DNA from 4 places in the Allorhizobium sp. Av2 genome. Region 3 is predicted to be linked to each of the others. Evidence: riboswitches for the same ligand, from Rfam matches in the RefSeq annotation. Region 3 holds a riboswitch; each other region holds the start of a gene.
What was found. Region 3 has a riboswitch for cobalamin ahead of FS819_RS08550 (hypothetical protein). Riboswitches for the same ligand answer to the same signal wherever they lie in the genome.
Positions count from the first base shown of each region.

Region 1 (7,928 bases), on a different replicon from region 3:
GAGTGCCGACAGGATCGCCGGATTGACCTTGCAGGCCTCCGGCGGAAACAGAGCCTCGTAGCCAAGGTTCATCAGCGCCTTGTTCGCGTTGTAATGCAGAAATTTCTTGACGTCCTCTGTCAGTCCGACACCGTCATAGAGCGCCTCTGTGTATTTGGCCTCGTTGTCGTAGAGTTCGAGCAGCAGATCGAAGGCGAAGTCCTTGATTTCCTGCCGCTGCTCCTCGTTTAAGGGCTCGAGACTACGCTGAAACTTGTAGCCGATGTAATAGCCATGCACAGCCTCGTCGCGGATGATGAGACGGATCATGTCGGCCGTGTTGGTGAGCCTGGCGCGGCTCGACCAGAACATCGGCAGATAGAAGCCGGAGTAAAATAGGAAGCTTTCCAGGAACACACTGGCGATCTTGCGTTTCAGCGGGTCAGGATTGCGGTAGTGTTCGAGGATCAGCGCCGACTTCTTCTGCAGAAACTCGTTTTCTTCAGACCAGCGATAGGCATCATCCACGTCGGACGTCGAACACAGGGTCGAAAAGATCGAAGAATAGGAACGGGCATGCACCGCTTCCATGAAGGAGATGTTCGAATAGACCGCCTCCTCATGCGGCGTGATGGAATCCTCCATCAGCGTTGGCGCACCGATACTCGTCTGTATGGTATCGAGCAGGGTCAGTCCCGTGAAGACGCGGATGGTCAACTGCTGTTCCTCCGGCTTCAACGCCGCCCAGGATGAGATGTCGTTTGACAACGGCACCTTCTCCGGCAGCCAGAAATTGCCGGTCAGCCTGTTCCAGGCCTCCAGGTCCTTGTCGTCGTCGATGCGGTTCCAGTTGATCGCTCGCACCGGCTTGGTTTGCGTCGGGGTGTTGGTCTTCATCTGTATGTTCATGTGATATCTCGATCTCACAGCGCGCAGGATACGCAGCCCTGCACTTGCGTGCCGGTCAGCGCCATCTGGCGAAGGCGAATATAATAGATGGTCTTGATGCCCTTCTTCCAGGCGTAGATCTGTGCCCGATTGATGTCGCGGGTCGTTGCGGTATCACGGAAGAAGAGCGTCAGCGAAAGACCCTGATCCACGTGCTGGGTGGCGGCCGCATAGGTGTCTATGATCTTCTCAGGTCCGATCTCATAGGCGTCCTGATAGTAATCAAGGTTATCATTGCTCATGAAGGTGGCCGGATAGTAGACGCGGCCGATCTTGCCTTCCTTGCGGATCTCGATCTTCGAGACAATCGGATGGATCGAGGAGGTCGAATGGTTGATGTAGGAGATCGACCCCGTCGGCGGCACGGCCTGAAGGTTCTGGTTATAAATGCCGGACGTCATCACCGCCTCTTTCAGCGCCAACCAGTCATCCTGTGTCGGGATCGCGATTCCGGCCGTTTCGAATAGTTGTGCGACGCGCCTGGTCGCTGGAAGCCATTCGGTTTGCGTATACTTGTCGAAATACTCGCCGGACGCATATTTCGAGTTCTCGAAGCCCTTGAAGCTCGTGCCGCGTTCGACGGCAATCCGGTTCGAGGCGCAGATGGCGTGATAGGTTACCGTGTAGAAATAAATGTTGGTGAAATCGATGCCCTCTTCCGATCCGTAGAAGATGCGCTCGCGTGCGAAATAGCCGTGCAGGTTCATCTGGCCAAGGCCGATGGCGTGGCTGTCGTCATTGCCTCTCTCGATAGAGGGAACAGAAGAGATATGGCTCATGTCGGACACGGCGGTCAGCGCCCGGATCGCGGTCTCTATGGTCCTGCCGAAGTCTGAGGAATCCATCACGGCTGCGATGTTCAAGGACCCGAGATTGCAGGAGATGTCCTTACCCATGGTCTTGTAGGACAGGTCGTCATTGTAAGTGCTGACGTCGCTCACCTGTAGGATTTCGGAGCAGAGATTGCTCATCGAAATGCGTCCGGCTATCGGGTTGGCGCGGTTCACAGTGTCCTCGAACATGATGTATGGATAGCCGCTCTCGAACTGGATTTCGGCGAGCACCTGGAAGAAATCACGTGCCTTGATCTTCTTCTTGCGAATGCGGCTGTCGGCGACCATCTCGCGATATTTTTCCGTGACCGAGATTTCGGAAAACGCGACGTCGTAGACACGCTCCACGTCGTAGGGTGAAAACAGGTACATATCCTCATTGTTTTTCGCCAATTCAAAGGTGATGTCGGGGACCACCACACCGAGCGACAGCGTCTTGATCCTGATCTTCTCGTCGGCGTTTTCACGCTTGGTATCGAGGAAGCGCATGATATCGGGATGATGGGCGTTCAGGTAGACAGCCCCTGCCCCCTGGCGCGCACCGAGCTGGTTGGCATAGGAAAAACTGTCCTCCAGCAACTTCATCACCGGGATGACGCCCGAGGACTGGTTCTCGATTTGCTTGATCGGTGCGCCAGCCTCGCGGATATTGGTCAGGGATAACGCTACGCCACCCCCACGCTTGGAAAGTTGCAGTGCCGAGTTGATACCACGGGCGATGCTTTCCATATTGTCTTCCATGCGCAGCAGGAAGCAGGATACCAGTTCGCCGCGTTGCTTCTTGCCGGCATTGAGAAATGTCGGCGTCGCCGGCTGGAAGCGGCCGGAGATAATCTCGTCGACTATGTCACGTGCCAAAGCCTCATTGCCCTGCGCCAACGTCAACGCCACCATGCAGATCCGGTCTTCGTAGCGCTCCAGATAGCGCTTTCCGTCGAAGGTCTTCAGTGTGTAGCTGGTGTAATATTTGAAGGCGCCGAGAAAGGTCGGGAAGCGAAACTTCTTCGCATAGGCATGATCGAAAAGATCGCGGACGAAGTTGAACGTATACTGATCCAACACCGCCTGCTCATAGTAGCCTTCGTCCACGAGGTAATCGAGCTTCTCCCGCAGATTATGGAAGAAGACAGTGTTCTGGTTGACGTGCTGCAAGAAATACTGCTTTGCCGCCAGAGCGTCCTTATCGAGTTGGATTTTACCATCCTCATCGTAGAGGTTTAGCATCGCGTTCAGCGCGTGATAATCCAGCGCCTGTTCGTCCGCCTTCAAAGGGCGCTCGAAAGTTGTGACGTCCAAAATCGTTCCATCCCATATTTGACATTGGCGACATCCTCGTCCGTGCCGAGCAATTCGAACCTGTAAAGGTACGGCACCCGACATTTCTGTGAGATCACGTCGCCCGCGAGACAGAACGTCTCGCCGAAATTACTATTGCCCGCGGCGATCACGCCCCGGAGATGAGAGCGGTTGTCCGCATCGTTGAGGAAGCGGATGACCTGTTTTGGAACGGCCCCTTTGCCATCGTCACCCGAATAGGTTGGCACGATCAGAACGTAAGGTTCAGTGATCGACGGATTGCCGCTCCGTGGGCTGACGGGGATACGTGACGCGCGCAAACCAAGCTTGCCGACAAAGCGATGGGTGTTTTCCGACGCACTGGAAAAATACACAATCAGCCCCATCGCCAGACACTCACGCCAGTGCGTTGATCATGTCGGGACGAAAACCCGCCCAATGCGTATCGCCAGCGATGACGACGGGAACCTGCCGATAGCCAAGACCTTGAACCTTGGCATAGGCGTCCTCATCGACGGAAATGTCGACGATACGGTAGTCGAGACCCTGGCGATCGAGCGCGCGGGTGGTTGCGTTGCACTGGACACAGGCAGGTTTGCTGTAAACGGTGATAGTCATCATATCCTCGTTGGGTTTTGATTTTTGGCCGCAGAAAGGCCTCCGAAGACGTCGTTGCCAACGCTCGTTTCTGGACATTGAGTGGGAGAATGACAGGAGCTCAGACGCTCTTCAGCGACCGTCTTCGTTTAAACGCCGGACCGTTACAGGAAAAATCACGCATGCCTTCACCCCGAAGTGTTTTGACGGATTGTCGGCAAGGAAACGCGGACAAGCGAAATCATATCGCTTGCCGTCACGCGACCTTCCGGGCACCCCGCCCGTGGACGTTTTCGTTTGAGGCAGGTCTCCTGGCTCGCGGGTCGTTGCATCCATCCTCGCCTTCCCGAAACATGATGTTTCAGTGGCTTTCACTGGACAAATGCTCGCCGCTTACAGTTGCGGGGGCAGCTTCGGCATTGCCCGACCATCTCTGGTCCGGCGCACCGCATTCCCGTCTTAGCTTTCGATTCATACGGAGAATCGAAAGAACCTCGAACACTATATATGGTATACGAGGTTGAGTTTTCGTCAACAACTATACCGCCTAACGGATAGCTCTCCCCAGGAAAAATGCAGTAGCTTTTCAACCGCACGACACGATCGTTGGCACTCATGGCCGAAGGACTCGATCTGCATGACCGTGCGCTTCAGTTGTTGCGCGATGCCGAAGAAATCGAACAGGTGGCGAAAGCCGAACGGGCGGATACCCTTCGCCTTTCGGATTGGGCCTATCGGACTTGGCCTATCAGACTGGGCCTTAATCCATTGGCTGACTGGAATGAGAGAGGATGCTACGGGCGGAGATCACACTCGAATTCATGAAACTTCGTACTTGCGCGCCAGACGTTTGATGCCTAAATTTGGATAATGTCTGATCATTCGTCTCAACGGTTGTCGCCGTCAAATATCCCAATGGATGCGCTGAGCGAAGTTCTACAAGACTTTCGCTTGAGTGGGGTCAATTATGGGCGTTGCGAACTGCGACATCCGTGGAGCATCGCCCTGCCGCAGCAACAGCTGCTTCGGTTCCACTTTGTCAGCCAAAGTCCATGCTGGATTCATACCGAAGCCCAAGGGTGGCAGGAATTGCACGATGGGGATCTGGTGCTACTGCCGCAAGGTATCGCACATCGATTGGCCAGTGCGCCGGATGTTGAGGGCGACTCGCTCAAAAGCTGTCAGATAAAAAGGTTGAGCAACAAGGTTTGCGAATTGGTGCGGGAAGGAACTGGGGCGACCAGCACTCTTTTCTGCGGTTCCATGGCGTTGAGCGCATATGCCCTTGATCCTTTGATCGCCTTGATGCCGCCAATCATCAAGGGCTGCGATGTCGCTGGCAATGACCCGGTTATTGGCCCCCTGCTGGCGGCTATGACCGCAGAGGCTTCACAGCCCCAGATGGGCAGCGCGACGATCCTGTCGCGTATGGCTGACTTGCTCGTCGCGCGGCTTATCCGCTGTTGGGTCAATTGCAGCGGAGCCGCAACCACCGGCTGGCTCGCCGCCATCCGCGACCCTCATCTTGGTCGTGTATTGGCAGCCATGCACCGCGATCCCGGCCATAACTGGACGCTTGAAAGCCTTGCCGGTGTCGCGGGCCAATCGCGCTCGATTTTTGCTGAACGCTTCAGCGCTATTTTAGGAGAAGGCGCGGCACGCTATCTCGCCCGCCTGCGCATGCAGCTTGCCCGTGAGTTATTGGGGCAAGGTGGCATGTCGGTTGCCGAGGTTGCATCTCGCCTGGGCTATGAATCCGAGGCCTCCTTTGCCCGCGCTTTCAAACGCATTACCACAGTCTCACCCGGCGTTGTGCGCCGCACAGTTTCCGGACGAACGGACATGGTTTTCGGATTTTAAGCTACATATAATCCCAAATCTTTCGTCTATGAAGTGCTTCCGGATTCAGGAGATACGTCAATGACGGACAGAACATCACAATTTAACAGCGCGGATATAGACCTCGATACCGCTGAGCCGGTTGCGTGGAGCCCTGCCACCTGGCTCGCCGTCCTTTCGATGGCGGCCACCAGTTTTGCGCTGGTGTCGGCTGAGTTCCTGCCAGCAGGCCTGCTGACGCCAATGGCACGTGATCTTGGGATCAGTGAGGGAACAGCCGGGCAGGTCGTGACTGCCACCGCTTTCGTGGGCGCCATCACAGCCCTGTTGAGCAATGTCCTGATCGGCAGATTGAACCGCAAGACAGTGCTGGTCGGCCTCAGTGCGTTGGCAATCGGCTCCAATATTCTTGCGGCGGTGGCGACGGATTTTTGGCTATTGATGCTCGGTCGAGCAGGCCTCGGCATTGCCCTCAGCGGCTTCTGGGCGCTTTCGGTTGCCGTCGTCGCCAGGTTGGTTGGGGCCAATGCAACAGGTCGGGGCATGGCGATCGTTACGCTCGGCGTTTCACTCGCGACGATAGCCGCGCCATCGATAGGCGCTTTGATCAGCGACTGGTTGGGCTGGCGCAGCGCCATGTCCATGACAGCGGGGCTTGCTGCACTTGCCATGCTGCTGCAGATAATCTGCTTGCCAACATTGCCTTCAAGCACAAGCAACAGTCTCTCTGATGTATTCCGGCTGACGCGGCGGCGTGGCGTTCAACTTGGAATGCTGGCCATCCTTTTGTTGATGACGGGGCATTTTGCCGGCTCGGTTTATGTGCGCCCTTTCCTAGAACAGGTGACGCTGCTTGAAACCGGTCCGATTGCCCTGGCACTTCTCGGATTTGGCGTCGCGTCGGTGATCGGTAACGTCGCGGGTGGCCGGATGGCGGACGCCAGTATTCATATGGCACTCGCTGTCACCGCCGTGCTGATGGCGTCTGCAGCGCTCGCCTTGGTGCTTTGGGGTAGTTATGTCGGTGTGGCGTTCAGCCTCGTGACGCTCTGGGGCTTTGCCTTCGGCATGGCACCTGTGGTGCTGCCGACCAACCTATCGCGCAGCGCACCTGACGCCCTGGAGGCAGCGGGCAGCCTGATGGTCGTCTCTTTTCAGGTCGCGATTACGATTGGCGCGGTTGTCGGCGGCTATGTCGTTGATCATTACGGCGCTGCTGGGCCCTTGACCCTTACCGCCGCCCTGGCCGCATTGACTGTTGTGTTGGCGCTGACGCAACCTCGCACCTGATCTTCCCTTTCGGGTCAGCCGCCGTTTGTACTTTGAGCCTCGACGTGAACATCAACAACCTGTCGAGGCTCCACAACGAGAGCAGCGGAGCTGCTGCCCCTTATGGGGGCAGTCGTCAAAACGGCAGACAGCATGAACGTCAAGATATCCGAGTAACTGCGATAATCGTCAGATGGCTGAATCGATAATTTTGCAAATGCCTGTACGCACAACGTCCTTGCTGGTGAGTTGACCGGGCTGGATATCAAAGACGGCATCCACCCTGACTCCTGCCCCTTTCTGACGCGCGACAACCCGAAGGGTCTGAATCCGGCCACTGCCACTGGTTTCCTGGAAAGCGTCGATAGACGACAATTCCTTGTTGACCTTTAGGCCGGAAAAACCTTCCGCCGCCACGGCCTGAGCCAGCTTTTTAAGAACGACCGCGGAATTGGCTTTGGGGTATTCCTGCCACGAGCGATAGCTTAACGCGGTGACCATGGGGACGCCGCTGACTTTGAAATTATTCTCGCATGATGCCGCTTGCGCGAGTGCCGTAGCGCTAAAAAGCAAGGCTGCGGCGATGATCGTAACTTTCATTTTTTCTCCTCGCTGGCGGATCATGATCGGCCTAACGCATAATCGGTTTGAGACTGAAGAAAGGCAGTTAAAGCCCTTAGTTAGGCATGCAATCAACGCAAACGGCCCGCCAAACCGTGGGTGAGGCGAGCCCGTTCTTCAGTATGGATACTTCAGGGCCATTGACCGCTGACTAGGCATCCGATTGCTTCCCAACCACTATACTCATACCATGAGTAATTGGGGTCGTGGCACCCTTGCGCGAAGCTGGCTGTCTGAACCATGGCAGGTTTTGCTGGATGCTGAGCCTCTGATGGTGAAGCGAGACGCGGAATTGAGGCCGAGGCGCTTGATACCGCGAATGCCATGCCAATTGCAGCAATCAATCCGATTTTGAGTTTTCTCATCGCTAGATCCTTTCGCTTTGCCCCAGCCTAGTGTGACTTCAGCGGCATAGGCGGCGTAAGGTCAATTAGTACAGGTGAGCTAGTTTGCCTGATCGAGCGGTATCCGGGCAGTTGGTCAGTTCAGAGCTTAAGGGATGATTTCCGCCTGCGCATTTGCTTGCCCAGAGAATAACGGCGGCAC
Region 1 is NZ_CP192698.1:326,701-334,628, forward strand. Features, by position in the region: gene nrdF (class 1b ribonucleoside-diphosphate reductase subunit beta) at 1-888, opposite strand, end outside; gene nrdE (class 1b ribonucleoside-diphosphate reductase subunit alpha) at 903-2,984, opposite strand; gene nrdI (class Ib ribonucleoside-diphosphate reductase assembly flavoprotein NrdI) at 3,026-3,442, opposite strand; gene nrdH (glutaredoxin-like protein NrdH) at 3,453-3,674, opposite strand; cobalamin riboswitch at 3,938-4,165, opposite strand; partial or broken gene FS819_RS25210 (LysR family transcriptional regulator) at 4,236-4,376, shown strand; gene FS819_RS25215 (AraC family transcriptional regulator) at 4,524-5,513, shown strand; gene FS819_RS25220 (MFS transporter) at 5,574-6,782, shown strand; gene FS819_RS25225 (hypothetical protein) at 6,951-7,361, opposite strand; gene FS819_RS25230 (LacI family DNA-binding transcriptional regulator) at 7,875-7,928, opposite strand, start outside.
Region 1: linked by a shared signal. The riboswitch ahead of nrdH (glutaredoxin-like protein NrdH) and the one ahead of FS819_RS08550 (hypothetical protein) in region 3 are both predicted to bind cobalamin.

Region 2 (7,928 bases), 460 kb from region 3:
TCATGATGTTGCACTGGTTTCAGGCAACCGGCCATCAGCCGATTTCTCTGATGGGTGGCGGCACTGGCATGGTGGGCGATCCGTCCTTCAAGGAAGAAGCCCGTCAATTGATGACCGTGGACAAGATCGAGGACAATATTGCCTCGATCAAGCGCTGCTTCGCGCATTACCTCGATTACGACAAGGGCCCCAAGGGCGGCGCATTGATGCTCAACAATGCCGAATGGTTGCGTGGGCTGAACTATCTCGAATTCTTGCGCGATGTGGGCCGCCATTTCTCGGTCAACCGCATGTTGTCGTTCGAGAGCGTCAAGACCCGCCTCGACCGCGAACAGTCGCTGTCCTTCCTGGAATTCAACTACATGATTCTCCAGGCCTACGATTATGTCGAGCTGAACAAGCGCTACGGCTGCCGCCTGCAAATGGGTGGTTCTGACCAATGGGGTAATATCATCAACGGTATTGACCTTGGCCACCGCATGGGCACACCGCAGCTCTACGCGCTGACCTCGCCACTGTTGACGACATCCTCCGGTGCCAAGATGGGCAAGTCGGCCACCGGCGCTGTGTGGCTGAATGCCGACCTGCTGTCGGCCTATGATTTCTGGCAATATTGGCGCAACACGGAAGATGCTGACGTCAGCCGCTTCCTGAAGCTCTACACAACGCTGCCGATGGACGAGATCGCCAGATTGTCGGCGCTGGGTGGTGCGGAAATCAACGAGGTGAAGAAAATCCTCGCCACCGAAATTACCGCCATCCTGCATGGCCGCGCAGCCGCCGAAGAAGCAACTGAGACGGCCCGCAAAACCTTCGAGGAAGGCGCACTGGCCGACAACCTGCCCTCCATCGAGGTCGCTAGCGCCGAGCTTGAGGCAGGCATCGGCCTTCTCGCCCTGATCGTCAAAGCCGGCCTCGCCGCCTCCAACGGCGAAGCCCGCCGTCATGTGCAGGGCGGAGCCGTGAAGATCAATGATCAAAGCGTGTCAGATGAGCGCGCAAGCATTGGCACTGGTGAAGTGACGGCTGATGGGGTGATCAAGCTGTCATTGGGTAAGAAGAAGCATATTTTGGTACGTCCGGTTTGATGTGATAAGCCCTCTGTACCTTTGTGGGTGCGGAGGGCTTTCATTGTTTATAGATGTGATGGAATTTCTGAGAAAAGACCATCAAAGCAGCCGTGGCTCATCAATCCCTACGGCAGCTCTCTCAAGCGTCAAAAGCCACTTTTTCGTATCAAGACCACCACCAAAACCCGTCAAACTTCCGTTCGAACCAATCACCCTATGACAGGGAATGACAATCGGGAGTGGATTGGCTCCATTTGCAGCCCCAACCGCGCGGCTCGCTGATAAACGACCTATGCGGCGTGCCAACTCGCCGTAACTGATTGTCATGCCAAACGGAATTCGTATCAGTTCTTGCCACACGTCACGTTGAAAATCGGTCCCTTCCAGATCGAGCGGCAGATCAAATTCCTGCCTTGTCCCATTAAAATACGCCCGCAACTGATCTTTCGTGCCTTCGAAAGCGGCGTCATCCAACACCCATTCCGGTTTAGGCTTGATGAAGCCCTTGCCGCTTGGAAAACCAATACGGGATAGTCTGCGACCATCACCCGCCAAAAGAAGGCTGCCTATCGGGCTATTCATAAACGTGTAGCGAACATTCTTCATTGGCGGCTCCCATCGTTCCTTTTGTCGAACAATCGAAACAAACGACCGTCTATCGATATCAGGCCCATAAAAATCAAAGCCATGCCAGCGAAATGGTTGAATGCTAAGACCTCCCCCAGAAACACGCTTCCCAAAACGATGGCGCTCACAGGAATGAGCAAGGTCACCAGAGAACTGTTAATCGCGCCGCCCACGGCGAGAATATGAAAAAAGATAATATAGGCCAGCGCGGTGGACAGCAGCCCCAAGCCCAGAAGCGCTGCGATGACGCCACCGCTCGGCGCTGCCAAGTGCCAAGGCGCGTCCACAAAGGCAACGATTGGTATCATCATAAGGGTCGTCGCCGTCGTCTGGCCAAAGGCACTTGTCGTTGGCGTAATTCCCATGCGCCGAAACCGGCGGCCAAAGACACCTGCAAACCCGTAGGATAGAGCAGCCCCAAGGCAGGCAAACAGGGCCAGCAACGAAAGCTCGTGTGATGACAGGCCATTGCCGGACATCAGCACCAGAACACCCATGAAGCCAAAGAGGATGCCTGCGACCTTATTGGGTGCCAGCCGTTCTTCTTCGGTCAGGAAATGCGCCACAACAATCGAAAAGATTGGCGTCGTTGCATTCAGGATCGAAGCAAGGCCGCTGGCAATCTGCGTCTGCCCCCAAAAGAGAAGGCTGAACGGAATCAAATTGTTCAACAACCCCATACCGAAGAAAGCCACCCAGATTTTCGTGGCTGTTGGAATGGCCTGTCGCGTTACCCGCAGATAGACATACAAAGCCAAGGCCGCAATTGCCACACGCGCAAAAACGACAGTAAACGGCGGCAGTTCAGAAAGGGCAACCTTTGAAAAGAAGAAAGAACCGCCCCACAGAACGGATAGAAACAAAAGGAGAGCCCAGTCTGAAAGGCCCATGGATTCTGTTTTCTGCATATAAAGATCCTGTCGTGATGCAACAGGGCAAACCTATCCGATCTCACGCCCCTTACTCGCCGGAATCGGACTCCGTCCTTTTATGAGTATCCAGACTGCTATAATATCCAGCCATGAGTTTGGATATTTCCATATGCGAGCAAGCATGGCTGGCACGTAACCCAGATTTCGACGGACGATTCTTCATCGGCGTTCGAACCACAGGGGTGTATTGCCGTTGCGTGTGCCCCGTGCGCCTACCCTATCGCTGCAACGTCGAATTCCTGCCAAGTGCAACGGCGGCTGAACTGGCGGGCTATAGGCCCTGTTTGCGCTGTCGGCCGGAAACAGCGCCATTTTGTCCTGCCTGGAAAGGAAGTGCGACGATTGTGGAAAGAGCCGCCAGACTTATAAGAGAGGAAGGAGCCCTTGATGCACGAGAAGCAACAGTAGAAATGCTTGCCGAGCACGTCGGAGTTGGCGCACGACATCTTACCCGCCTGTTCCAGAAACATCTTGGAGCAAGCCCTATTCAGGTGGCTAAAACAGCCCGCGTGCAACGCGCAAAACGCCTCATCACCGAAACGGACCTGCCGATCACTGACATCGCTCTACAATCCGGCTTCACAAGCCTCAGACGCTTTAATGCAGTTTTTCAGGAGGTCTATAAGCGCCCGCCAACAGCCATCAAACGAGCATCTCGGATGCAAAATTCATAGAAGTTTTGCGATCATTTAAACTTTCTTGGGGCGTTCATCACTATATCCTCATCGCATTCGATATTACAAAATGCACGTCATCCGGCACCCTTCCACCCCTCCTCAAACACCAAATCCTCCAACGCTAGCCGCTTACGCCACCCCTTCACCTGCAATTCCGGCTCATCATACAGCTCCGCAACGTGGCCAAGGCACAGCCACCCCACAATCTCAATCCGGTCTGGAATATTGAGAATGGCGCGCAAATCAGCATCGTGAAAAATGCTGACCCAGCCGACGCCAATGCCTTCTGCGCGGGCGGCGAGCCAGAGGTTCTGGATGGCGCAGACGGTGGAATAGCTGTCCATGCGGGGGTTATGGGTTCGCCCTAGCACCACGGGGCCTGCGCGGTCTGGATCGCAGGTGACGCAGATGCCGAGTGGGGCTTTGAGAATCCCTTCCAGCTTCAGATTGCGGTAAAGCGTGGCTTTTTCGCCTTCAAACAGCGCAGCCGCCTCGTCATTGGCCTTGGAAAAAGCCTGCCAGACGGCTTGGCGGCGGTCAGCGTCGCGCACCAGGATGAAATTCCATGGTTGCATGAAGCCGACAGAGGGGGCGTGGTGGGCGGCGGTGAGGATGCGCCAGAGCGTGTCATCGTCGATTGGGTCGGCTAAAAATTCATCGCGCACGTCGCGGCGGGTCATGATGGCCCGGTAGACGGCGGCGCGTTCTTCGTCAGAAAAGGCTCCGGCGGACACCAGAGCATCGTTCACTAAGTCCTGCATCGTTTGGTCCCCAACAATGCGCCCCACGCGATCCCTTGCGAATCGCGATCAAGCAAAACGCACCTGCCGTCCGCGCAGATGCGTCTATCATGTCAGGCCGGTCTTCTGACTGGGTTTCATCTGGCTAACGCACCCTTCCCGGTCTCACCAGTGGGTCGGGAATTTCTTCCCTTTGCGTCAGCCATCCACCTCACAGCGTTGGGCACGTTGCGGAATTTCACCGCATTCCCGATTCTCCCGCAAACATGCAGGCACCTGACAAAGGGCTGGTACTGTCAGACTGCGGCAATGCTTAGGCGATCGCCGGAAAATACCGCACATAGGCGAATTCCTGGCCGTCCGGCGACCAGCTAGGCACATTGATCGTCCCCTGCCCACCAAACAGCTCAAACAGGGTTTCGACATTGCCGCCGTCCATGTCCATCAGACGCATGCGGACATGGAGATCGCGCGGGTGATCGAAGACATCGGCGTCATAGGAAATGAACACCACCTTGCGGTTATCAGGACAGGGATGGGGAAACCAGTCGCCCTGCCCGTCATACGTCAGACGCTGTACGTCCGTACCATCCGGGCGAATGCGCCAGATCTGCATCGTGCCGCTGCGGCTGGAGTTGAAATAGATCCACGCGCCATCCGCCGACCAGTCCGGCCCATCATTGCGGCCTTCGCCATGGGTCAGGCGGCGCTCGTCGCTGCCGTCAACCGAAATCGTATAGATGTCGAAGACCTGGTCGCGGATACCGCAATAACACACCCTTCCGCCATCCGGCGACCAGCCATGCCAGTAGGAGGGCAGGTTTTCGGTGATCTGGATCGGCTTGCCACCTTCGGCTGGCAGGATGTAGAGGCAGGTTTTGCCGTGCTGCACCTTGTCGCAGATCGCCAGCCATTGACCATCCGGCGAAAGGCCGTGGTCATTGTTGCAGCGGGTGGCAAAGCCGGTGTCGATCTTTTCCGGCACCGGCTGCCCGACCAGAGGCAGGCGATACATCAACCCGTCATCATTCAGGATCAGGGAGGCGCCATCCCGCGACCAGTTCGGCGCTTCCACCAAACGTTCCGTCTGCCAGACAATGCGGCTCTGGCGGGTCTCAATATTGTAAATCTCGACAGAGCTGCGCATTGCCGCTAGCGATCCCGGAACCGATTGGTAATCGGATAACGGCGATCCCGGCCAAAGTTTTTCTTGGTGATCTTCACGCCCGGAGCCGACTGGCGGCGCTTGTATTCGGCCAGATAAAGCAGGTGTTCGATGCGATGCACGGTGGCGATGTCATGGCCGCGCGCCAAAATCTCGTCCACCGACATTTCCTTTTCCACCAGGCATTCCAAGATGTCATCCAGCACCGGATAGGGCGGCAGGCTGTCCTGGTCCTTCTGGTCGGGGCGCAGTTCGGCAGATGGGGCCTTGGAGATGATGTTGGCCGGAATGACCTCACCCGCCGGGCCAAGCGCACCCACTGGCACATGGCCATTGCGCCAAGCCGACAGCGCATAGACCTGCATCTTGTAGAGGTCCTTGATCGGATTGAAGCCGCCGTTCATGTCGCCGTAGAGCGTCGCATAGCCCACCGACATTTCCGATTTATTGCCCGTGGTTACCACCATCGAGCCGAACTTGTTGGACACCGCCATCAGGATAGTGCCACGGGTGCGGCTTTGCAGGTTTTCCTCGGTAATGCCGCTTTCCGTTCCCTCGAACATATCGGCAAGGCTGGAGAGAAAGCCCTCTACCGGCTCTGAAATCGGCACGATGTCATAATGGCAGCCAAGCGCCTTGGCGCAATCGGCGGCATCCTTGAAGCTTTCCTCGGATGTGTAGCGATAGGGCAGCATGATGGTGCGCACCCGCTCATGCCCCAGCGCATCGACGGCCATTGCCGCACAAATCGCCGAATCAATGCCACCGGACAGGCCGAGCACCACACTCTTGAAGCCGTTCTTGTTCACATAATCGCGGAAACCCAACATGCAGGCGCGGTAATCCGCCTCCTCACCCTCGGGGATATCAGAGACTTTGCCTGCCGCGCAACTCCAGCCATCGGCGTCCCGCGTCCAGGTGGTCAGCACAATGCTTTCCTCGAACTGCGGCATCTGAAAAGCCAGCGTCTTATCCGCATTGAAGCAGAAGCTGGCACCATCGAACACCAGTTCGTCTTGCCCGCCCACCTGATTGGCGAAAACCAGCGGCAAGCCGCTTTCGATCACCTGGCGCAGCACGACCTGATAGCGCACCTGAAGCTTGCCATGGTAATAGGGCGATCCATTGGGAACCAGCAGAATTTCCGCACCGCTTTCGGCCAGTGTCTCGCAAACGCCGAGATCGTTCCAGATTTCCTCGCAGATCGGCACGCCCAGCCGCACGCCACGGAAGCTCACCGGTCCCGGCATGTCGCCTTCGACAAACACCCGCTTCTCATCGAATTCGCCGTAATTGGGCAGATCGATCTTGTCGCGCAGACCGAGGATTTTGCCGCCATCGATGATCGCCACCGAATTGTGCCGGCCTTTATCGCCCTGACGCGGAAAGCCGATGATAACTCCCGGTCCGCCATCGGCGGTATCGGCGGCCAGTTCATCCACCGCTGCCTTACAGGCTTGAAGGAAGGCGGGTTTCAGCACCAGATCTTCCGGCGGATAGCCGGAAATGAACAGCTCGGATAGCAACAGAAGATCGGCCCCCAGCGCGGCGGCCTTGGCGCGGGCGGCCCGGGCAAGGCTGAGATTGCCCACCACATCGCCCACGGTCGGGTTGAACTGAGCCACGGCAATGCGCAGCGTTTCGGGTCTTTGGACTGTGTCGCTCATGGCTCAAGGTTTACCCCGGCCATCGGTGGACTGCAACGGCCCAAAACGACCTGCTGAGATGAAAAATAGTGCGTTCCGGTTTCCTCAAAAGAGCATGGAGGGCGCGGCTCTATTGCAGGCAACAAACCGAGAAGATGGATTTTGGCCCACGTCCTACCTGATATAATTGACGGCGAGCGTCATCTTGCTCCCGTGAATGCCAGTCAAATATGCTTGAAACTATTTTGAAATATTCAAGTTCTCGAGGGGCCGCACCGTCCCTGATATCAGCAGGAGAATACCAAAGACAGTTTGTTAAACAGGAATTTTTATTCCCATATATTTTATGGGACAAAGCACGTATGTTTTGAGCATGATCGTTGCATCGGCATCGCAATGAAAATACAAGGTAGCACGATGATCTTGGATGAAGATTAACCGGAAGTTGCCTGGCTTACCGCTATTCTTGTTGCCATAGAGCGTTCACTAAGACAGCCGTCAAAAAACACCTATTGCTCTTTCGTCATTGTCGGGTTCAACACAGATGTTGTCATCTCCGCGTTCACAAATCTCATCTCCATCCCTTCTGAGCCGTGAGGCGATAGCAGCGCATCCGCTGTTTCCGGAAATCGAGCGGGAAATTGCCCGGCACCTGATTGGGATACATCTTAAAACACCGCGCCTCTCACGCCTCAAGGCCTGTCACCGCAAATGGTTGATGTCGCATTCCATGTATGCGCTTGCCTTGCAGCGAACCCCGGAAGATCCGCTTTCGGGTCTGACGGCCTCCCGCTTCATGGATGCGGCCATGCAATTGGGCGCGGCAAGCCGCAATACCGCAGCGTCATTTTTGGCCGAACTTTCCGCCTATAAATTTATAGAGGAAATAGAAAACCCGGCCGACCGGCGAATGCGTATCCTGGTGCCGACGGCAGCAACCGAGACGGCGATGGTCTCCTGGTTTTTGGGGCATCTGGATTGCCTTGACCGGCTGGATGACGGAGGCCGCCGTGCGCTGGCCGATGCCAATCCGCTTATTTTCAGGATTGCCCAGCCGATGATCGCCCAGGC
Region 2 is NZ_CP192696.1:1,316,702-1,324,629, reverse strand. Features, by position in the region: gene tyrS (tyrosine--tRNA ligase) at 1-1,088, shown strand, start outside; gene FS819_RS06410 (methylated-DNA--[protein]-cysteine S-methyltransferase) at 1,170-1,676, opposite strand; gene FS819_RS06405 (DMT family transporter) at 1,673-2,605, opposite strand; gene FS819_RS06400 (bifunctional transcriptional activator/DNA repair enzyme AdaA) at 2,719-3,303, shown strand; gene bluB (5,6-dimethylbenzimidazole synthase) at 3,381-4,067, opposite strand; cobalamin riboswitch at 4,146-4,341, opposite strand; gene FS819_RS06390 (TolB family protein) at 4,360-5,193, opposite strand; gene FS819_RS06385 (NAD+ synthase) at 5,199-6,878, opposite strand; gene FS819_RS06380 (hypothetical protein) at 7,576-7,928, shown strand, end outside.
Region 2: linked by a shared signal. The riboswitch ahead of bluB (5,6-dimethylbenzimidazole synthase) and the one ahead of FS819_RS08550 (hypothetical protein) in region 3 are both predicted to bind cobalamin.

Region 3 (7,928 bases):
CTATCGCCGCCCTCAATCAGATAGGCCCAAAGCGCCGATAGATCCGAGGCATCCAGGTTTGAAAAAGCCTCCAGCCCGGCATCCGGCTTGTCGTCGCCGGGCAGAACGACAATTTTTATCCCATGGCGGCGGGCGCAGGCGTGCAGCGCTTCCAGCGCATAATGAAAATAGCTGGCCCCACCCAGCGCCCTGACCACGATCAGTTTCGCATGGCGGGCCGTGCGCTCGATATAGGTATCGACCGACATCGGATGTTTCAGCGCCATCAGGCTGGCCAGCCGCCATGTCGCGGTCTCGGCTTGCCGCGCTAGCGCCGCCGCGATGGCGGACAGCTCGGTATCGGCGGCGGACAGAAACAGGATATCCCCTGGCGTCTGGCCAAGGTCTATCGCGTCATCCCCGTCGCTAATCGAGCCTTGCTGGGCAAGCAGAAGATGCATGGCTTACGCTGCCGCCCGGATGGCATCGGCAATCGCCGATTGGTCGAGATCATGCAGGCCAATCACCACCAGTCGCGTCGTCCGTTGCTCGCCCGACGCCCAGGGCCGGTCATAATATTGGTCGATGCGGTTGCCGACCGCCTGTACCACCAGCCGCATCGGCTTGCCCGGCACATCCACGAAGCCTTTCAGCCGCAGCACGTCATGCGCTTCGATCACGGTCTTCAAGCCATCGACAAAGCGGTCCGGCTCGCGCACCTGCGGCAGATCGACGACAAAACTGTCAAATTCATCGTGATCGTGATGATGGTCATGCGCCTCGCCGCTCGCATGCAGCGCCTCATGCTCCAGCTCGTGATGGGATTTGCGATTGTCGATATCGGCTTCCGAGCCGGCACCGATGCCAAGCAGCACCATAACCGGCACATCGCCATTCTTCGCCTCGATCAGGGTCGGCTTGCGGCTCATCCGGGCGGTCACATCGGTTCGCACTTTGGCGAGGCCATCGGCATCGAGCAGATCAGTCTTGTTGAGAACGATCATGTCGGCGCAGGTCAGCTGATCCTCGAACAGCTCCTCGATCGGGCTTTCATGATCGAGACTGTCATCGGCGGCGCGCTGGGCATCGATCCGGTCGTGGTCATCGGCAAACCGGCCAGCGGCGACAGCGGCACTATCGACCACCGTTACAACGCCATCCACGGTAACGCGGGTGCGGATGTCAGGCCAGTTGAAGGCGGCCACCAGCGGCTGCGGCAAAGCAAGGCCGGAGGTCTCGATGACGATATGGTCGGGCAAGACATCCCGTGCCAGCAGCTTTTGCATGGTCGGCACGAAATCATCGGCAACGGTGCAGCAGATGCAGCCATTCGTCAGTTCGATAATGTCGTCCTCGGTGCAAGTCTCGGCGCCGCAACCTTTCAGTACTTCGCCATCCACACCCAGATCGCCAAACTCGTTAATGATCAACGCGATTTTCTTACCACCCGCGTTCATCAGCATATTGCGGATGATGGTTGTCTTACCAGCGCCGAGAAAGCCGGTGATCACAGTGACGGGAATTTTCTGTTGCAACATTGTTCAGCCTTTCATTTTCAGGGGCAGGCCAGCCGCGACGAAATAAACCTCGTCAGCGCTTGCCGCGATCAATTGATGAAGCCGCCCGGCATGGTCGCGGAAATGGCGCGCCATGCGGTTTTCCGGCACAATGCCAAGGCCGACTTCATTGGAAACAAGCACGATGGAGGCGGAAAGCCGGGGCAGCAGATCCGCAAGGGCCGCCGCCTCAGCAGCCATGTCGCGCCCCTCCTCCATCATCAGATTGGTCACCCAGAGCGTCAGGCAATCGACCAGCACCACCCGGCCTGGCGCATCGATATGCCTAAGCGTGTCCACCAGCGCCAGGGGCTCTTCATGCGTCACCCAAAGGCCGCCACGATCCTGCTGATGCTGGTCGATCCGGGCGCGCATTTCCTCGTCCCAGGCCCGCCCGGTCGCGAGATAATGACGCTCCAGGCCGGTCTCTGCACAAAGTTGTTCGGCAAAATGCGACTTGCCGGACCGCGCGCCTCCGAGAACGAAGACACGTTTCGAAACTGTGTCTGCCATGGAGTCAGTTTCCACCCGTTGGCGGCGTATAGAGCCCGCTGGAACGCGGCACAAAGCCCGGCCATGCGGATGGGGCCACATCGGTAGCGGATGGCGCAGAAGACCGCACATCCGGCCTTGGCTGCGACAGCGCCCCGCCAAAGGTGGAATTGGAACCCGGTGGCGCCTGGAATTGCTGTTGAGCAGGCCGCTCAGAAGGGCCAGAGGGCGCATGACGGGAAAAGGGCAGCAGCGCAAAAACCAGCGCCGCCAGCACAAGCAGCGCTAAGGCCGCACCTATGCTGCGTGATGACACGAGCGTCATAATGACCTGCCTCCATTGGGCGCAGGCGGCGTAATACAAAACGGCCAAATGACCGTGAAGCGGAGCCTAAAAGGCCCGCGATCAATCTGTTGCGCCACGACAACCTCCGTGCTGGCGTCGGGGATCTCTCCCCCAATTGGGCGTAAAGCCCGTCACGGACGGCAGGTCTCCTGGCTCACAGCGTCAAACCGGTACCATCACGGCACCAGTTCGCAGATTTTCCTCACCTTCCCGGAGTCCACGGCAAAATCGAAAAGGCGGACGATTCGTAGATAAAGAGGCGTCCAACCCCGGCAGATCGCTTTGCCACTCCAGTGGCTTTTCCGGCCTATCCGCTCACCGCACCGGCCACACCACGCGGCCCGCCATGCAAGGATCTTCAAAACCGGATTGAAAACCCTCGCTGTTCTACAGTCGCGGGGTCGGCTGCGTTTGGCATGCCCTGTCTGGGTCCACGCCTTCGCATTCCCTTTTGCTTTCCAGCCTCAATCTCTTCAGGCCGAAAACCATCCGCCTCTAGGGTTAGCAGAATGAGGTTTGAAGTCAATCTGCAAGCCATCAGCCATCGCTCTCTCGTGTCTTGGTACCCGCTATAGTTTTGGCGCGGTCAGGGAAAACAGCGAGCGGATCCGGGCTGAAATTTCTTCCGCCAGGCTTTCAGGGCCAAGCGTCTGATCATTGGTAATGGTCAGCACCTTGAACGCGCCCTGAGCGACCACATCACCGGTTTCAACCGAGGCAGCGCTGACTTTGATCTCGGCTTCATTGTGCTGCTTGTCCAGCCCCAGCCCACTTGCCATCGTCTCGACCCTGACCGTCAGAATCACCCGCGGCAGAACCTCGCTGCGCACCGTGGCAGCAACGGCAGAAGACAGTCGCCGCTCCACGCCCTGCACCAAGGCCAACGGCACTTTCGGACCCGCCAGCACGGTGACCGCGCGAATATCATAGTAAAACTTCTTCGGCGCTGATTGAAACAGCCCGGTCATGCACCCGGCAAGTGCCATGCAGATCGATAGAAAGGCAAAAACGCGCAAATACCGCAGCAAGGTCAAACTCCGCACAAAGATATGGCACGGACCATCAAAGCCAGAGCTTGCCGCAAGCTTATGCCATAAGTCCGCAACGGAGATAGACGTAATGAGGGCGTTTTGACGAATTATGCCGCCTTTTGCTGACCACAAAGCAGGGAATGTTGCGCAAAAGAAAATATGCGCTGGCTTCTTCTTAAACAAAGCCATTATAGGACCGTCTTGTGCCTGAAGGTCGACAACTCCACACCCTCTCAATGGTGAGAATTTCACCCGGAAAAGGCCTGCTTTGAGCGCGCCAAGATCAAGCTCAAATCTTAGCCGAAGCACAATAAATAGCCATGAATCTGCACAAACGCATAGCAGTCGCCCATTTATTGCACTGCCACAAATGCTTTCCCCGATGTATAAGCATGTCAACAGCTGAGGCGGGAGAGACCGCCGGATCAGCAAACAAGATCTCGAGGAAATGTCATGAACCCGATCCGCATTGCTAAAAACTGGATTAGCTATCGCCGCACTCTGTCCGAACTGGGCGGCCTGTCGAACCAGACCCTGTCCGATATCGGCATCACCCGTTACGACATCCGTCACATTGCCAACCGTTCGTTCCGTTAATCGGATCCGGTTTTAAAATTTGAATTGAATGTTCGAACGGCGCTTTTGGCGCCGTTTTCTATTTCTAACTCTCCAAACCAAGCTTGCATCTCCAAAGTGCAATTTGCTCTGTTCAAGATTGGAAGCGGCGGCAAGGCGTGATAAGCAGCCGCCATGACAGACAACAACTCCTATTCCCCTATTCACATCATTGGCGGCGGGCTGGCTGGCTCCGAAGCCGCATGGCAGATCGCTGAGGCGGGCGTGCCGGTCATTCTTCATGAGATGCGCGGCCTTCGCGGCACCGACGCCCATAAGACCGATAGCCTTGCTGAGCTTGTCTGCTCCAATTCCTTCCGCTCCGACGATGCCACCGCCAATGCGGTCGGGGTTATCCATGCGGAAATGCGGCTGGCCGGCTCGTTGATCATGGCCTGCGCCGACCGTCATCAGGTACCGGCGGGTGGCGCGCTTGCCGTTGACAGGGACGGCTTTGCCGAGGCCGTGACGCAGGCGCTGCAAGCTCACCCGCTCGTAACCGTGGTGCGCGAGGAAATCACCGGCCTGCCGCCGCGCGATTGGGATCTCAGCATCATCGCCAGCGGTCCGCTGACATCACCGGCACTGGCCGAGGCCATCCGCGCTGAAACCGGCGAGGACGCGCTTGCCTTTTTCGACGCCATCGCCCCCATCGTCCACCGTGACAGCATCAATATGGATATCTGCTGGTATCAGTCGCGCTATGACAAGGTTGGCCCGGGCGGTACGGGTAAGGATTACATCAACTGCCCGCTGGACGAGGCCCAGTATAACGCCTTCATCGATGCATTGATTGCCGGTGACGCAGTCGGCTTCAAGGAATGGGAAGGCACACCCTATTTCGACGGCTGCCTGCCCATCGAAGTCATGGCAGAACGCGGGCGTGAAACCCTGCGCCATGGACCGATGAAGCCGATGGGGCTGACCAATTCCCATAACCCTACCGTGAAAGCCTATGCCGTCGTGCAGCTGCGCCAGGATAATGCGTTGGGCACGCTCTATAATATGGTCGGCTTCCAGACCAAGCTGCGCTACGGCGCCCAGGCCGAGATTTTTCGGATGATCCCCGGTCTGGAAAACGCCGAATTCGCCCGGCTGGGTGGCCTGCACCGCAATACCTATATCCATTCACCAGTGCTGCTTGATCCGTCTCTTTCCCTAAAGAGCAGACCGGGCCTGCGTTTTGCCGGGCAGATCACCGGCTGCGAAGGCTATGTCGAGAGCGCCTCCATCGGTCTTCTGGCCGGTCGCTTTGCTGCTGCCGAGCGCAAGGGCGAAGCCCATAGCCCGCCGCCGGTGACAACGGCGCTCGGTGCGCTGCTCAACCATATTACCGGTGGCCATATCGTGTCCAATGACGAACCCGGCAAAAAGTCTTTCCAGCCGATGAACATCAACTTCGGACTGTTTCCGGATCTGGAGCCCGGCTCCATCGTCAAGCCAGAAGGCGTGAAGCGTTTCCGGGGCAAGGACAAGACTGTCATGAAGCGCCAGTTGATCGCCATCCGCGCCCTAACCCATTGCCGGGAATGGCTCGGCCTGCCGCCGCACATCCCACAGCCGGTTGCCGAAATGGAAGACGCGGGCCTTTAATACCGAGGCCCGAAGATCTCAATGGACGTGATTGTCCCATCCTACTCAAGAGGATGTCTTGTCAAACCTGTCTTCCGCCGGCTCCAAATCGTTCGGCGCGATATAGTTGCCGAGCAGCCATAGCGAAACTTCTGCTGCCTCGGCGGGCTTGGCGAAAATATAGTCGCCGTTATGCTGGGCTGCATCGAGAAACGTGATGTGGAAACCGTGAACGCTTTCCAAGGGCTGGACCTGCACATGCCCCGGCTCGATCAAATGGCAGGCATAATGATTGCGAAGATTGCGCATGAAGCCTGCACGGTTGTCATGAAGCCTGACGAATACCGCTTTGCCATCGGCTGTGGCATGCAGGCTGCGGATGGCTTCGCCAGGAAAGGCCCGGCCGAATTCCAGGATAGCAAGCCCGACATCGCTTAGGGTTTCGCCATCATTGCGCTCCGCCATGCGCGAGACATACCAAGCGAAGGCGATAATGCCCAAAAACACAAAAATACCGATCCCAACGCCCACTGGCAACCTCCGGATGATGCTTGAGCAGCACTGCCGATCGAGGATCGCGCAATTGCGGCAACACTTTATATCTGCTGCATAATCCGTTGATACGATTCCAACTTGCGGATTTTGCAGTTGGCAAGATTTAACGGATGAGCCTTGCGTGAGTTTGGAGCCGGAGTGCAAACCTGTGCGTCGTTTGCCAGGAAAAGTGGAATCCGGGTTTTCCCGAGGGGCTGGTTCAGGAGGGACCTGACAGCCCTAAAATCGACCCGTCACGCTGGCGCGCAGCAGTGTCAGTTGGCGGCGCCACTGAGCTCGGCGAATCGGTGTTTGCAGAATATCGGCGCCGCGCCGACGAGCATCCCGCAGAATCGGCCCTGCGAGCGCCACAGGCAGATAGGCAGCAACCAGAGACGCCGGAAGCTTGCCACCAGCGCGCGCCTTGGAAAGGTGATCGAGCCCCAGACCGGCAAAGGCTTCGATGGCACCATCGATCCTCATCTCGTCCTTGCCCGACAGAAAGGCATCACGGTCCAACCCGGTCGCGGTCAGGATTTCGTCAGGAATGTAGAGCTGCCCTCGCGCCCGATGTTGCGGCATCAGCGCCAACAGTCCGGCAATGGCCTGGGCAACCCCAGCATGTCCGGCGATGGTTGCGCAATTCAGCGCGGCCTCGGTATCCAGCACCAGGCTCGCCAGCTGGATTAGCGCCGAGGCGGTCTCTCCCGCATAGCCTTCCAGCGCCGATCTCGGCCCGATCGGATCATCGTAAAGATCGGCAATCCGCGCATCGATCATGTCGAGCAAGGGCTGAACCGGCAGGTGATAGCGCTCCACAGCCGCCAAAAGCCCTGCCGCCAGCGGATTGGCCGTGGTATCGCCATGTCCCTTGCCGGAAAGCAGGTCGCGCCAATATTGCAACCGGATTTCGCCCGGCAAGGGTTCGCGCACCAGATCACGCACGCGGGCAAGCTCGGCATTGAAGGCATAGAGTGCTGCCAAGGCAGGCTGCTTTTCCGGCGGGGAGAGAAGGCAGGCCAAATACCGGTCGCGGTCGATCTCCCGCAGCGTCGTAAGGCATACATCCGGGACCAATGGCGATGGCTTTGCACTTTCGGCCATGGGATCAGACAGCAATCAACGCGGCGGCCACAGGCCGTTCTTCCGCCAGCATCACATTATAGGTCCGCACCGCAGCTCCGGTGCTCATCGGGTCAGAGCCGATGCCAGCGGCGGTCAGAGCGGCTTTAACGTCGCTGGGGATACGGCGCAGTTCCGTGCCAGTCCCCAACAACAGGAACTCGACTTTATCCGCCTCGTCCAGCAGGCGCTGGAGGGCGGCGACCGTCAGGTCCTCGCCCTCGCGCATATCCCAGCCATAAATGCCTGATGGTAAAAGCAAAAGGGAGCCGCGATGCGACATATCCGCGAACCGGAACCCGCCATTGCCATAGGCATCAATGGGGGACCTGCCCGGAAAATGCGCCTCGCGGATGATAATGCCCTTTGCCAATGCCTATGCTCCCGCCTTGCCCGCTGCGCCGTTCTTTTCCGGCTTCGCTTTTTCAGCCTTATCCGGCTCGCCCTGGCCCTCGGGGCGCAGACGGAAGGCGATCAGCACCGGTGCCGCCATATAGATAGAGGAGAATGTGCCGACAAGAACCCCGAACAGCATGGCAAAGGTGAAGGAGCGGATAACTTCGCCACCGAACAGGAACAGTGCCAGAAGGGCCAGAAGCGTTGTCACCGATGTCAGGATGGTCCGCGACAGGGTCTGGTTGATCGACGTGTCGATCAGCACATCCAGCGGCATTTTCTTGT
Region 3 is NZ_CP192696.1:1,781,664-1,789,591, forward strand. Features, by position in the region: gene cobN (cobaltochelatase subunit CobN) at 1-440, opposite strand, end outside; gene cobW (cobalamin biosynthesis protein CobW) at 444-1,517, opposite strand; gene cobU (bifunctional adenosylcobinamide kinase/adenosylcobinamide-phosphate guanylyltransferase) at 1,521-2,048, opposite strand; gene FS819_RS08550 (hypothetical protein) at 2,053-2,352, opposite strand; cobalamin riboswitch at 2,496-2,878, opposite strand; gene FS819_RS08555 (hypothetical protein) at 2,943-3,401, opposite strand; gene FS819_RS08560 (DUF1127 domain-containing protein) at 3,858-4,001, shown strand; gene trmFO (methylenetetrahydrofolate--tRNA-(uracil(54)-C(5))-methyltransferase (FADH(2)-oxidizing) TrmFO) at 4,155-5,612, shown strand; gene FS819_RS08570 (hypothetical protein) at 5,658-6,122, opposite strand; gene FS819_RS08575 (phytoene/squalene synthase family protein) at 6,366-7,229, opposite strand; gene FS819_RS08580 (Mth938-like domain-containing protein) at 7,234-7,620, opposite strand; gene secDF (protein translocase subunit SecDF) at 7,624-7,928, opposite strand, start outside.

Region 4 (7,928 bases), on a different replicon from region 3:
GGAGTTAGCGACAAATCATCCGATAGATGGCCTGATGCCGCCTTTCGGTTGGCACGGCAAGAATTTTGTCTCCGCAGACGAAGGTCATCCGCTGATTATGCGCGACAGCTTCGGTTTTTATCCGTTAAACCCGTTCTTCATTCCGCTGCGGCTTTTGCTTGCGTCACCCAGGCTGTTCAATAACGCGGTGGGAAGAACAGTAGTTCGTAATCTGGGACGGTTTTTTGCCTCCGGCCGGCCAAAAGCAAGATTAAGGCCTGTCGCACTGGGCGGCACTGTCAGCGCAGCGATGATCTATGACGAAAAGCCGATCATTGACCATTTTCGCCGTATCGATGACCGCCGCTGTCTCGGATTGATGGAGCATCGTGATTTCGACAGGCCATTCTTCTTTTTGTTAACCCGCGAGTGACACGCATACTTTTGCCCGCACAAGACCCGGTCGGCGTTTACAGATGTCAACCTGTCAACTTTTGGCCGAGCACCATCATGCGATAATCAGTTGTCGTTATTTCCAGTGCCACCGATCGTGCTGGTCGTTGCCATTGAAACAGGGTCACTGGCCGGAAAAGTATCTTCCAGCGCATCGTTGAGATCGCGGTCACCCTCCTCCCGGCGGGCTTGGTCGGCGAGGCGTGTACCTCCCTCAACAACTTCTTTCGTGCTGATTTCCTCCAGCAACGACCTGGCTGCTTCCGGCGCATTTTCGCGCGTCAGAGGCCGGTCCTCGCTTTGTTTCAGCTGTACGGACACCACATCACCACTGTCGGAAACGAATTCGACATTATATCCGGACCGTCCGCCCTTTTCAGGATGTACCAAGGTGCCAATCAATTCCATTGTCTTCTCCTTTGACCCACTGTCTTCTCTTCGCGTTTGACGCTCGGGTCGAAAACAGATGGGCAAGGGTTATTGTTCCTGAAAAAGCGATAGATCCTTATCTGCCAAGGGTGTTGAGCGACGGTGCGATTATTGCGTTCTGCCTATCCGCAAGTCAGCGATGAAAATTTCACTAAACGACCGCTATTTGGGGAACAGAAACGGCCGATTTCACGTTAGAGGGGTGGTCAATGGGAGATAGACGATGAAGCCATCCGACAAAGAGTGGATCGAAAAGCGAGCCTATAGCCTTTGGGAAGAAGAGGGCAAGCCGCACGGGAAAGACGACGTCCATTGGCAACAGGCCCATCGCGAATTTCACGACCTTTCGCAATCCGCGCAAAAGGCCAAGGCAGGCGCGCTCAAGCGCGCGAGCCAGGCCGCCAAAACGCAGACTGCCAAGGCTCCAACGACCAAAACGCTGGCCGCCAAGACCAGACAGAGCCCAGAAGCTGAGATGGCCGATGTGCCGCAAGATCCAAAACCTGCCGCAGCGACGAAACGCAAGCGAAAGATAATCTGATGGCACCTGTTTTTTCAGACCGACAGGACACGGCGATCGCTGCGGCTGGAATCCGCTGCCTTCCGCAACGCATGCAGAAAGGCAATGTCATCGATCAGAGTCTGCGTTCGCTCTCCGTCACCTCGGAAATTTTTCCACTCGTCAAAACTGGCGGTCTCGGCGATGTCACGGGCGCTCTGCCAAAGGCGCTCGCCAATTTTGGTGTAGCCACGCGGACGTTGATTCCAGGCTATAGCAATGTCCGCAGATTGATCCGGGACCAGCCGCCGCTTTTGGTGTTCGAAGATCTCCTTGGCGAATCCGCAGCGCTTTACGCCGCCAGCATCCACGGCCTCGACCTTTTCATACTCGATGCGCCGCAATTGTTCGACCGGCCGGGTGGCCCTTATGTGGACGAGAACTGCCTTGACCATCATGACAATTGGAAGCGATTTGCGGTCCTGTCTCTGGCAGCAGCCGAAATTGCAGCCGGTAGCCTGCCAGGCTGGGTTCCCGATGTCGTTCACACCCATGACTGGCAAACCGCTCTCACCTCCGTCTACCTGCGGCACATGGATTGCACGACGCCTGTGGTTTTGACCATTCACAATCTCGCATTCCAGGGCCAGTTCAACGCCGCCCTGCTGCCCTCGATTGGACTGCCGCCAAGCGTGATGTCAACGGACTGCATGGAGTATTATGGCGATATCAGCTATCTGAAGGGTGGTCTGATGACGTCAAGCATGATCACCGCCGTCAGCCCGACCTATGCCCGGGAAATCCTTTCGCCGCGCTTTGGCATGGGCCTTGAAGGCGTTCTCAAGCAGCGCAAGGACAAGCTGCGCGGTATCGTCAATGGGATCGATCCGGAAATCTGGAACCCGGCCACCGATCCGCATCTGTTCTCCCGCTTTGACCAGAAAACCATCGGCCTCAAGCGGTTGAATAAGGTGGATTTGCAAAACCAGTTTGGCCTCGACAACGATGACGGTCCGCTGTTTGCCGCCATTACCCGTATCACATGGCAAAAAGGCATGGATATGCTGGCGGAAGCCGCCAGCGAGATCATCGATGGCGGCGGTAAGCTGATCGTGCTCGGGCAGGGGGATCGCGCGCTGGAACAGGCGCTGATCGAGACTGCACAGCGTTTTCCTGGCCGCATGGCCGTCAAGATCGGCTATGATGAGGAAACCGCGCATCGCATTCACGGTGGTGCCGATTCCATCATTCAGCCCTCGCGTTTCGAACCCTGCGGCCTGACCCAGCTTTATGCTCTGCGCTATGGCTGTGTGCCGGTGGTGTCACGTACTGGTGGGCTGGCAGAAACCATTATCGATGCCAATGACGCAGCAATGTCTGCCAAGGCGGCAACCGGTTTCCAGTTTGACCAGATCACCACCGACGGTCTGCGCCACGCGCTTCGTCGGGCGTTGGACGCCTATGCCGTACCCCGCCATTGGCGGCGGTTGCAGCTTCAGGCCATGCGGGCACATTACAGTTGGGAGCGCAGCGCCGAACAATATGCCGCCCTTTATAATGCCGTCACTCATCGCCGTATCCCGGCGCGGACCAAGCTGGCTCGGAGCCTGCATTCATGACGGACTCAACGCCGGAAACCATGCGGGGGCGTATCAACGCCCACCGCGAATTGCTGATTTCACTTCTGACGGCAAGCCTGCAAGGACCTGAGGCCTTCAAGGATCTGATCCGTAGTCTCGAACAGGAAAGCCACCTTAGCGACGGACAGGAAGATCCCGGCGCGGTTCCAAACCGGGCGCTTTCCGAAGCTGCTGCCAAGGCGCGCGAAACCCGCGATATTCTTCAGGCAGCCAAGGCCCGCGCGGCAGACACACGCACAGAACCGCTCTCCTGAAGCAGAAGAGTAGGCCTTCCGAATGACTAACTTTCCATCACAAAATCGACTTGCCTGGTAAAACAGCGGATAAAAGCTTGCTGCTGAGCGCCAAGCTTTTATGGTTGGCGGGTGTTTATTGTCAAAGGTACCCCATGACCGTTTCCCCCAATTCATCCGCCTCACTTTGGTCGATCATCGATACCAAGACGCCTGACTTTATCGCCTTGAGCGACCGGATCTGGGGCATGCCGGAAACCTGCTACATGGAAGAATCGTCCGTCGCAGAGCATGTCGCCATGCTGAAGGCGGAGGGATTTCGCGTCAGCGAAAAATTGGCCGGAATCCCAACAGCCGTGATGGGCGAAGCAGGGGAGGGCGGTCCCATCATTGCGTTTCTGGGCGAATATGATGCCCTGTCCGGGCTCAGCCAGGAAGCGGGCGTCGCTGAACATAAGCCAATTGCCGCAGGTGGTAACGGCCATGGCTGCGGCCACAACCTGCTCGGCTCCGCAGCTCTCTTGGCCGCCGCTGCCCTGAAAGACTGGTTGAAAGAAAAAGGCTTGCCCGGTCGGGTGCGCTATTATGGTTGCCCAGCCGAAGAGGGCGGAGCCGCCAAGGCCTTTATGGTCAGGGCAGGGGCGTTCGAAGGCGTCGATATCGCCATCAGTTGGCACCCGAATTCCTTCGCTGGCGTACAGCGCACCACCTCGCTTGCAAATTCCCGTGTCGATTTCACTTTCCGGGGAAGGGCGGCCCATGCCGGATCAAACCCCGATCTGGGGCGCAGCGCTCTCGACGCGGTGGAACTGATGAGCGTCGGCGTCAATTATATGCGCGAACACATGCCATCCGATTGCCGCGTACACGCCGCCATTCTCGATGCGGGTGGTATTTCGCCAAATGTCGTACAGGCCTATGCCAAGGTTCGCTATCTGATCCGCGCCCCGGAACTGCAAGGCATGAAGACCCTTGTGGAGCGGGTCAAGAAAATTGGCGAGGGCGCGGCATTGATGACCGAGACCCGGCTGGAAACACAGGTGATCAGCGCCGTTTCCAACGTGCTGACCAATGGTCCGCTGATGGCGGCCATGCAGGAGGCCTGGGAAGAACTCGGCCCACCACCTTTTGATGCGGCGGACCGAGCTTTTGCCGAAACGATCCGCGCCGTGTTGACGCCGGAAGAAAAGTCGGCGCCCTGGCGTTTCGAGGGGCTGCCGGAACGCGATATCCCGCTTGCCGATTTCATTCTGCCCGCCCATGACCGCACGCCGCTGCTGACAGGGTCAACCGATGTCGGCGATGTCAGCTGGGTGGTGCCAACCGTCCAGGCCGATGGGCCAACCTGCGCCATCGGCACACCGTTCCATACCTGGCAATTGGTGACGCAGGGGAAAAGTCCGCTGGCGCACAAGGGCATGATCGCGGCGGCAAAGGTCATGGCCGCCACGGGCCGCGCCGCCTTTGAAAGCGAACAATTACGCGAAGCTGCTCTTGCCGATCTCGTCGCCCGTCGTAAGGGCCAGCCCTATCAAAGCCCCTTGCCTACCGACGCCGAACCGCCAATCGTTGAAATGGGTGGCCGTAAGTAAGAACCCGTATCCAGGGTCACTTTCAACGGTCTGCCTCCTTAAAGCTTTCCCGGATTTGTTCGGCGTGGCACCAAGCCGACCGGACAAATCCAAGGTATTTAGCTTGACGTTCTTTATGTAACGTTATAACAAAACCATGATATCGATATAGTTTGAAAACGGACTTGTGCGGAACCGCAACCCATGTCAGTGATAGATCCAAATGGTGCTGTGGCTTTGCAAAGAAGGCTGCGGCTGAAAAGGGAATACGGTGAGGCTTACCCAACAGGGACCGAAACCGTGGCTGCCCCCGCAACTGTAAGCGGCGAGTGGGCCTGCACGATGCCACTGGCGATAAGCCGGGAAGGCGCAGGCCAACAGCGACCCGCAAGCCAGGAGACCTGCCATTTAGATGTTCAACCGCAACGGACGGGGTGTTCCGATGGCAGCGATAAGACTTCAGGTCCGCCGAGAGGCGTGGCCATCCTTTCCTTGTTCAGACGATCCGGCCCGAGGCGCGGCACGCCTGATGTCCGGTCTACCGATGCAGGCTCCTGCATGAGCTGTGATGGTCATGGTGCCTCGCTTGAGGTGAGGGGGCTCAGCTATGGGCCAACGGGCGCGCGATCTCTGATAAAAAACGTAGATTTTACGCTTGCCGCTGGTGAGCGTCTGGCCATTATCGGCCCGAATGGAGCTGGCAAGACATCGCTGCTGCGCTGCCTTTATCGTGCCGTGCGCCCCAGTGAGGGCAGGGTGCTGCTCGACGGGCAGGATCTATGGACAATCGATCCGCGGACGGTTGCCCGCCGGATCGCAGTCGTAGTCCAGGAAATGCCGGCAGATTTCCCTTTTACCGTCGAAGATATCGTCATGATGGGCCGAATTCCCTGGCAGAAAAGCGCATGGAAAAGGTCGCAGGGTACCGGAGACGACAAAGCCAGAGCGCTGCATGCCATGGATCACCTCCATGTCACCGATCTGGCGCGACGTGATTTTGCGACTTTGTCAGGCGGCGAAAAGCAACGCGTTCTCGTCGCAAGGGCGCTGGCGCAAGACCCGCAATTGCTCATTCTGGATGAGCCATCCAACCATCTCGATATTCGCAACCAGTTGGAAATTCTCGATCTGCTGCGTGGTCTCGGCATCACCATCGTGACCACGCTGCATGACATCAATCTTGCCGCAGGCTTTGCCACGAGAGCAATTATCCTGAAGGACGGACAGATGATTGCCGAGGGCTGTCCGCACGATGTCCTGACCGCAGACCATCTGTCCGCAGCCTTCACCGTTCAAACCCATGTCCACAGCCTGGATGGCGGCGCAACCCGCAATTTTTCCTTCGCGCTCAGTGCCTGATCCGCAACCCATTGGACCATTTATGAAAAACGTACTTCTCACTTTCGTGCTCTCAACCTTTCTTGCAGCAGTCAATCTCACCGCAGCCGCAGCGGAACCCGTGACCGTCAAGAGCTGTAACCGTGAGGTTACCTTTGATACAGCCCCGCAACGCGCCGTTTCCAATGACGTCAACCTGACCGAAATGATGCTGGCGCTGAAATTACAGGACCATATGGTCGGCTATACCGGGGTCTCCGGCTGGAAGACGCTGGACGAAAAATTGCGCGACGGCGTCAGCCAATTGCCGGAACTATCGCCGAAATATCCGAGCAAGGAAGTCCTGCTCAATGCCAATGCGGATTTCTATTTCGCTGGCTGGAATTATGGCATGAAGGTCGGCGGCGAGGTGACACCGGATACGCTCAGCCCATTGGGCATCAAGGTCTATGAACTGACGGAAAGCTGCATTCATATCATGGCCAAGGCCAAGCCGACCATGGACGATATGTTCGTTGACCTCATCAACTTGGGGCGAATATTCCGTGTCCAAGACAGGGCAGAGGCATTGGTTGCAGGCTATCGTCATCAATTGGCGAAAATCCAGGCCAAAATCAGTCCAACCGACAAGCCCGCAACCGTTTTTGTCTATGATTCCGGTGAACAAAAGCCGTTCACATCAGGCCGCTTCGGGATTCCGACAGCGATGATCGAAGCCGCTGGCGGCGTCAATATAATGGATGACGTGCAGAAAAGCTGGACGGAAGTGTCATGGGAACCGGTGATCGAGCGGAATCCGCAGGTGATTATCATCGTTAACTATGGCGAAGTGACCGCGCAGCAGAAGATCGATTATATGAAGCATAACCCGGCCTTCCAGAATATCGACGCTGTGAAAAATGATCGTTTCGTTGTGCTTGACTATGTCGAGGCAACCCCGGGACCGCGCAATATCGATGCCATCGCCCGTCTGGCCCAAGCCTTTCATCCGCAAAGTCTGTAAGTCTTGACTTTCATTAGACGTATATGTGTGCCGATCCTGCTGGTTCTGACGATCATCGTCGTCGTCAGTGCCGGTATTTCACTGGGTGCGGCTCCCATTCCTGTTGCCACCGTCTGGAAGATCCTCGCCAATCACCTGGTCCCGGGAAGTTTTCCGGTGGATTGGCCAGCGGGGCGGGTGAGCATCGTCTGGGATGTTCGATTTCCACGCGTGCTACTCGGTGGACTTGTCGGGGCTGGGCTGGCGCTAACCGGGGCGGTCCTGCAACCAGCGACCCGAAATCCACTCGCCGATCCGCATCTGCTCGGCGTCTCCTCTGGCGCCGCTTTCGGTGCAATCCTCGCGTTGCTGCATACCGGCATGGTCTTCGGACTGCTGACCGTACCGCTTTTCGCATTTGGCGGGGCGCTGCTCGCCACCGCCACGGTGGGACTGGTGGCGGGATTGACCCGTAGCCTTCAGGCCGACCGGCTGGTGCTGTCGGGCGTGATTGTCGGATTTTTCTTCACCGGGCTTGGGAATCTGCTGGTCTTTCTCGGAGATCCCCGCGCCACCCAAACCGTAACCTTCTGGATGTTGGGTGGGCTTGGCCTTGCCCAATGGCAGCATCTGATTTATCCCGCCGCCGTGCTCGCTGGTGGACTTTGCTATCTCCTGCCCAATGCGCGCTTGCTGAATGCCTTGGCCATGGGAGATGAGACGGCGGCGACCCTGGGCGTACCCGTCGCTCGGTTTCGCCTGACGCTATTTGTGATCTCGGCACTGATAACAGGGACAATGGTC
Region 4 is NZ_CP192697.1:42,547-50,474, reverse strand. Features, by position in the region: gene FS819_RS18295 (DUF4334 domain-containing protein) at 1-412, shown strand, start outside; gene FS819_RS18290 (hypothetical protein) at 499-840, opposite strand; gene FS819_RS18285 (DUF2934 domain-containing protein) at 1,085-1,402, shown strand; gene glgA (glycogen synthase GlgA) at 1,504-2,979, shown strand; gene FS819_RS18275 (hypothetical protein) at 2,976-3,254, shown strand; gene FS819_RS18270 (amidohydrolase) at 3,389-4,825, shown strand; cobalamin riboswitch at 5,012-5,227, shown strand; gene FS819_RS18265 (ABC transporter ATP-binding protein) at 5,363-6,163, shown strand; gene FS819_RS18260 (ABC transporter substrate-binding protein) at 6,186-7,145, shown strand; gene FS819_RS18255 (FecCD family ABC transporter permease) at 7,173-7,928, shown strand, end outside.
Region 4: linked by a shared signal. The riboswitch ahead of FS819_RS18265 (ABC transporter ATP-binding protein) and the one ahead of FS819_RS08550 (hypothetical protein) in region 3 are both predicted to bind cobalamin.